DNA from 3 places in the Planococcus donghaensis genome. Region 1 is predicted to be linked to each of the others. Evidence: riboswitches for the same ligand, from Rfam matches in the RefSeq annotation. Region 1 holds a riboswitch; each other region holds the start of a gene.
The links. Region 1 has a riboswitch for lysine ahead of BCM40_RS06535 (aspartate kinase). Riboswitches for the same ligand answer to the same signal wherever they lie in the genome.
Positions count from the first base shown of each region.

Region 2: it holds a riboswitch for lysine, as region 1 does, so the genes downstream of both, dapA (4-hydroxy-tetrahydrodipicolinate synthase) here and BCM40_RS06535 (aspartate kinase) in region 1, are expected to answer to the same signal.
Region 3: it holds a riboswitch for lysine, as region 1 does, so the genes downstream of both, BCM40_RS05460 (Na+/H+ antiporter NhaC family protein) here and BCM40_RS06535 (aspartate kinase) in region 1, are expected to answer to the same signal.

Region 1 covers NZ_CP016543.2:1,304,194-1,306,401, reverse strand. The annotation lists gene BCM40_RS06535 (aspartate kinase) at 1-1,250, opposite strand, end outside; lysine riboswitch at 1,377-1,551, opposite strand; gene uvrC (excinuclease ABC subunit UvrC) at 1,588-2,208, opposite strand, start outside.
Region 2 covers NZ_CP016543.2:2,989,097-2,991,304, reverse strand. The annotation lists gene BCM40_RS14720 (GGDEF domain-containing protein) at 1-143, shown strand, start outside; gene dapA (4-hydroxy-tetrahydrodipicolinate synthase) at 197-1,087, opposite strand; lysine riboswitch at 1,215-1,393, opposite strand; gene BCM40_RS14710 (class I SAM-dependent methyltransferase) at 1,500-2,117, shown strand; gene ypfJ (KPN_02809 family neutral zinc metallopeptidase) at 2,171-2,208, shown strand, end outside.
Region 3 covers NZ_CP016543.2:1,102,713-1,104,920, reverse strand. The annotation lists gene BCM40_RS05460 (Na+/H+ antiporter NhaC family protein) at 1-1,289, opposite strand, end outside; lysine riboswitch at 1,398-1,579, opposite strand; gene BCM40_RS05455 (bifunctional metallophosphatase/5'-nucleotidase) at 1,651-2,208, opposite strand, start outside.

The DNA.
Region 1 (2,208 bases):
TTTAAAGAAAACTTTTGTGTTGCTTCAATCAACTCTTCTTCAGACAAACCGTAAGCTTCGTGCAAAGCATTTGCTGATTTTGTCATATCAATTTCGGGTACTACGACAGAAATCTTTATCTCTGATGTGCTGACCATTTTAACTGGTATTTCTTTTGTTCTTAAAATATCAAACATACGTGCAGCAACCCCTGGGTTTGACACCATGCCTGATCCTACTATTGAAACTTTTGACAAACCAACTTCCACATTTAATGATAGGAACCCAATTTCTTCTTGTGCTTCAGTTAGAACACGGCGCGTTTCTTCGAGACTTTCTTGACTGATCGAAAAAGAAACCGAAGGCGGAAACTCGTCGCTAATACTTTGAACGATGATATCAACGTCAATTTGATTTTCTGCTAGCTTATTAAAAATATTAGCAAGCGAGCCATTAAACGGTTTTTTATAAGTGACAGTTACACGCGCGACTCCAGGTTCAAATGCCACGCCTCTAACGATTAAGTTTGTTTCCACAGTGATCACCTCTTGTATGATTGTGCCAGGCTCGTCTGAATAACTTGCTCTGACAGATAATGGTACATGATTGTTTTTTGCGAATTCGACTGCTCGCGGATGCAGTACACCCGCCCCAAGATTGGCCAGCTCTAACATTTCGTCATAAGAAATTTGCTGGAGTTTACGCGCACCCGTGACATATCTTGGATCAGATGTATAAACGCCATTAACGTCTGTATAAATTTCACATTTCTCTGCTTTTAAAGCAGCTGCAAGCGCTACTGCTGTCGTATCTGATCCACCTCTACCAAGTGTGGTAATATTGCCGATTTTGTCTACGCCTTGGAAACCAGCCACTACACAAAAATAGCCTTTATCCAATACACGTTCAAGGCGTTCTGTATGAATCTGTTCGATGCGTGCGTTGCGCGGAACCGATTCGGTTTCGATTCCAGCTTGCCAACCGGTAAATGATAAAGCTTCATGACCCAATTTTTTAAAAGCCATCGCCAATAAAGAAATCGTTACTTGCTCTCCTGTGGCTAATAACATATCCATCTCACGCTTTGGCGGATTTGATGAAATTTCCCCAGCTAACCCGAGTAATGTATCGGTTGTTTTGCCCATCGCCGAAACAACAATGACAACGCGTTTGCCTTTTTCTTTTTCACGAATTGCTCTTTTCGCCACACCAATAATTTTTTCCGGTGTCGCAACAGATGTTCCACCAAATTTCATAACAATTGTTTCCATTCTATCCACTCCCACATTTAGTATGTGGCCCTCAAAATGACTAGTGATTTTTCAACTAGACACGAAAAAAGGCAGCCCACCGCATACGCGGCAAACTACCTCTTTTATCATGTACGAAAAACGTCCATGTGAGATAGCCCTCCAGAGATTGACTCTGACAGCCCTGCACTTCTTAAATGCAGAACCAGCATGCGCAATAGCAGTAAAACGCACACTTCGGCGATCGCCCCTTTCACCATCCATCTCAGATTCTGCAAATCTCCGAATGCTTACTATTGACGTCCGCGCCTCTATCATCACTTTTCCAAGTGATTTAATTATTCACTACAATACCACGTTATGATTCACTTGGCAATGTATCTTCTGTGAAATGCTTTTCGATGGACTGTGCCAAAGCTTCCGGCATTCCCGCTTCTTTAATTTCCTCTACAGATGCTTCTTTAATTTTTTTGACAGATCCAAAATGCTTTAGCAATTGCTGTTTCCGTTTCGGCCCTACGCCTTGCAGACCGTCTAGTGCGGATTGTATTGAATTCTTACCACGCAATTGACGATGAAACGTAATAACAAATCGGTGAACTTCGTCTTGTATTCGTTGCAACAAATAAAAAGCTTCACTCGTTCGTTTAAGCGGTACAATTTCAGCTGGTGAACCGTATAATAATTGTGAAGTTTGGTGCTTGGTGTCTTTTGCAAGTCCCGCAATAGGAATCGACAAACCAAGTTCATCTTCTAAAATTTCACGCGCCGACTCCATTTGTCCTTTCCCACCATCGATAACGATCAAATCTGGTAAAGGTAAACCATCTTTTAAAACACGTGAATAGCGTCGACGAATCACTTCACGCATTGCTGCATAATCATCCGGTTTTGATGCGTTTCGTGTTTTGTATTTACGGTAGTCTTTTTTAGATGGTTTCCCGTCAATAAACGTAATCATTGCGGAAACAGCATCTGC
Region 2 (2,208 bases), 1.6 Mb from region 1:
GGCAGAGTGTATCGGTTACTGTCAGTATTGGAGTCGCGGTATATTTGCCTGGTGATGATACTAGCAGCTGGCTGTCGCGGGCAGACAGTTACCTTTACAAAGCAAAAGCAGACGGCAGAAATTGTGCTTACGGACTAATATAAATCAAATCAAAAAAACGCTGAAGTTCATGATGAACTTCAGCGTTTTTTCGGCTTTAGTTTGTTACTGCTTTTGAATGCAAATCAGGTAAAGATGCACGTAACGTCACGGTTTCTTCTACTGTTAATGGAATCATTGGCAAGCGAACGCCGCCTACTTGAACGCCCGTAATGTTAAGAGCTGCTTTAACTGGAGTTGGATTTGGTGCAGCAAACAATGCTTTCATCGTAGGCACTAAGCGTCTGTGAATAGCTGCTGCTGTTTTTACATCACCTGTTTTAAAGCTTGTGATCATGTCTTGCATATCGTTGCCAATAATGTGTGCAGAAACCGAAACAATTCCAGTTCCACCGATTGATAGCATTGGCAGTGTTAAGCTATCATCACCGCTGTAAACAGTAAAAGAGTCAGGCGTATTTTCGATAATTTGTGCTGCGGCGTCTAAATCGCCACTCGCTTCTTTAACGGAAACAATATTGCTAATTTGGGATAAGCGAATGATTGTCTCAGGAGACAAATTAACTACGCTGCGACCAGGAATGTTATAAAGCATCACAGGCAAATTCGTAGACTCGGCGATCGCTTGGAAATGTTGGTACATGCCTTCTTGTGAAGGTTTATTGTAATATGGCGTTACAAGCATGACGCCGTCAACACCGACTTCTTCTGCTTGTTGCGTCAATGAAATAGAAGCACGCGTATTATTCGATCCCGTTCCTGCAATAACCGGAATTCGACCCGCGACTGTGTTTACGGTAAATTGGAATAACTCTACTTTCTCCTCGATTGATAAGGTAGGTGATTCACCTGTTGTACCGGCAACAACAAGGCCATCAGAGCCGTTCGCGATTAAATGCTCGATTAGTTTTTTGGTTGCTGGGAAATCGATTTCTCCTTGTTGGTCGAACGGTGTTACCATTGCTGTAATAATTTGGCCGAAATTCATAAACAACACACCCTTTTCTAATTTTTTTCGTAGCTTAGAGGTGAGGGGCCAGTCAGGAATAAACAAAAAAGCAGCAACAGGGGGTCCTGTTGCTGCAGTAGAAACAATGTTTACCATTCGTTCCTGTGCATCAGATAGCCCTCCATATAGTTACCTATATGACAGTCCTGCATTTGTTAAATACAGACCCAGCGCACGGAAATATGAGCTTTCCGTCACTTCGGCAAATCCCCCTTTCGGCAAACGTCAATGGACCTCATCGTCCTCATTTTGCGTACTGATGGTTTTTGCGCCTCTATCCTACTCCATAAAAATGGAGCAAGAAATATTGAATTAGCTGTACTATAACAAATATCTCTGTTAATTGCAAGATGAAAACGTAAAATTTTAGTGAGGAAGGAAGTGGGACGAAATGGACGAGCAAGTGTATGACAATCACCTAAACATCATAACTGTGGGGCACCAACAAGGATTTACCGATTCTCTACATCATCATCGCTATGAGCCAACTCCGTATGATTTACTCGATGTGTTGTTCACACATTATCCGGTGATTTCAGAAGATCAACTTGTCGATGTTGGATGTGGCAAAGGACGTTTAAACTTTTATGTTTATCATTTCTTTGGAACAAAAAGTGCTGGAATTGAGATGAATCCGGTATTTTACGCTGAAGCTCTTGAAAATAAAAAAAGGTATCTTGAGCAGCACGAAGACGCTGAGTCGAGCATTAGCTTCTATAATTGCTTAGCACAAGACTACCAAGTCGCAGACCAAGACAATAAATTTTACTTTTTTAATCCTTTTTCAGTGCAAGTATTCATCTCTTTTCTCAATAATGTTTTGCGCTCTGCTGAAGAGGCTCCGCGAACAGTCGATATCGTTTTATTTTTTGCCCCACAAGAGTATAGCGAGTACTTAGAAACGAGCACAGCTTTTCTATTAGTAAAAGAAATTCAGTTGCCCGATTTCCATAAAGAACCGCGTGAACGATTTTTAATTTATCGCCTATGTAAAATGGATTTAAACTAAGTCGATAACGGGTATGCTTAACTATAAAATCATAGTGAAACGAGGGACCTTTTATGGACTGGAAAGGCAGAAAAGCCAGCAGGAACGTTGA
Region 3 (2,208 bases), 200 kb from region 1:
GCTGGCAATAATAGAGCTGGTTCCGCTTCAATCATAATTGTTCCAGCGATCGGTAAAAGAATACCGAAAGAACCCCAAGAAGTTCCTGTAGAAAAAGCCATAACGCCAGCTAATACAAACAATAAGACTGGCAAAATCGCTGTAGGAACATTGCCGTCAGAAACGACACCCGCTAAATATGCGCCTGTTTCTAATCCACCAATTAAGGAAGTCAATGACCAAGCAAATATTAGGATTAAAACGGCACCCATCATAGATTTGATACCTGCCCAGATCCCTTTGCCAATCCAGCCAACATTAGCTGTTTTGTTTGTTTTCATTTGTAGTGCGTAAAGAATAATAGATGTTAAAGCACCTAATACTCCCCCTACTAATAATGAAGCTGGTACATCGGTATTTTCAAAGATTAACCAAATATCAAATACTTGGCCAGCATTTTGGTAGCCAGTCCAAATCATTGCAACCACTGTTCCAACGATCAACAGTAAAATCGGAAGCAATAAATCTCTCACGTGTCCATGTGAATGAGATGGAAATTCTTCTTTCATTTCACCTGGAATTGTTTTTTCAGGATCAAAAAGCTGTCCTTTTGAAATAGCTAGCACTTCGTGTTTTTTCATTTCGCCAAAATCAACATCGCGAATTGCGACAAAAAAGACGATGGCAAGTGAAGCAACCACATAAAAGTTCATTGGTGCCATCCAAAGAAATGCTTCAAGTGCAGAATATTCGACGAAAGTTTGTCCAGCTAAAATGGTAGCTATAATACCGATAATTGCTGCTCCCCAACTTGATACAGGAGAAACTACGCAAACCGGTGCTGCAGTCGAATCAATAAAGTAAGCGAGTTTCGCACGCGAAACTTTGTATTTGTCTGTAATTGGACGTGCTACTTGCCCAACAGTCAATGCATTAAAATAATCATCGATAAAGATGACCATTCCAAGAACAACCGTTAATACTTTGGCACCACGGCGAGATTTAATGTGATTTGATGCCCATTCGGCGAAAGCATGACTGCCTCCTGAGAGACTAACAAACGCTGTAATAACTCCCAACAATAGTAGAAACAATAGGATAAAGACATTATAAGCGTTAAAACCGCCGTCCCAAAAAATAATTGCGAATGATGTAGCAAGTTCCTGCAAGGCCTCAAGTGGCGAAAACCACGTAAGGATAATAGCTGCTGCCACAATACCTGCACCTAATGACAATAGTACACGGCGTGTTAATAGGACCATTACAATTGCAATAATCGGTGGCAAGATCGAAAAAATTGTATTCTCCAAAATAACTCCTCCTTATTTTTGATGGGTGAAATTGAGACAAAAAAGGCTGACCTCTCCACTTGGATTCAGTCAGCCTTCTACAATTCGTCTGTGCGATAAAACATCAAACAACCCTGTAGCCCTCCATTCAAACTTGCGCTCAAATGACAGTGACATTCTTGTTCAGAATGACCCCAATCCACTTCCTATGACCATAAGAAATAAATTTCGGCAAAACTTCCTTTCAGATGCGTTCAACGCGGTCACACTCGCGCACCCTACTGATTAGTCCTGCAGCCTCTACCCACCATTATAACTTTCTTCTTTAGCATAGCCCAAAATCACTACAAAATCAACTGAATATATATTCCAACTGTCATTACTATTTTATCGCTTTGTTATGAAAATATTGACCGAATACATCACGCAGAAATTCTGGCATGAAATATGTTTTCGTCGCTCTTTTTAAACTCGGGAAAAAATAACCAAATGTCAGCATGTCTAACGTAACCAATTGATATTTTTGATCGTGTACAACCCGTTGACCTTTAATATAAAGACGGCGGTCAATGATTTCCATGTTCAAATGAATCATTTTACCAAATACTGCTCCGCGGAAACCCATTCCTTTTAACTCAATTTGTGGCCATTCTGAATTTAAAGACTGCAAATAAATCTCTTTTAATTCTGCACCGCTTAACTCCACTACACACGGATTAATCGGATGAGGCAACATTTTATGAAAATTATATCGTGTCATCGCACCTTCATGTATATCTTCCATAAATATACCGGCGTTAAATAATGCACAATCTGCACCTGTGAATTCAATCATTGCTTGCCCAAATAACGTGGCAAGCTCTGAATCCTTAAACCACTCTGCCTTCAATTTTTTATCGCTATAATACACGATTTCATTCATTTGGATTTTGCCTTGTTC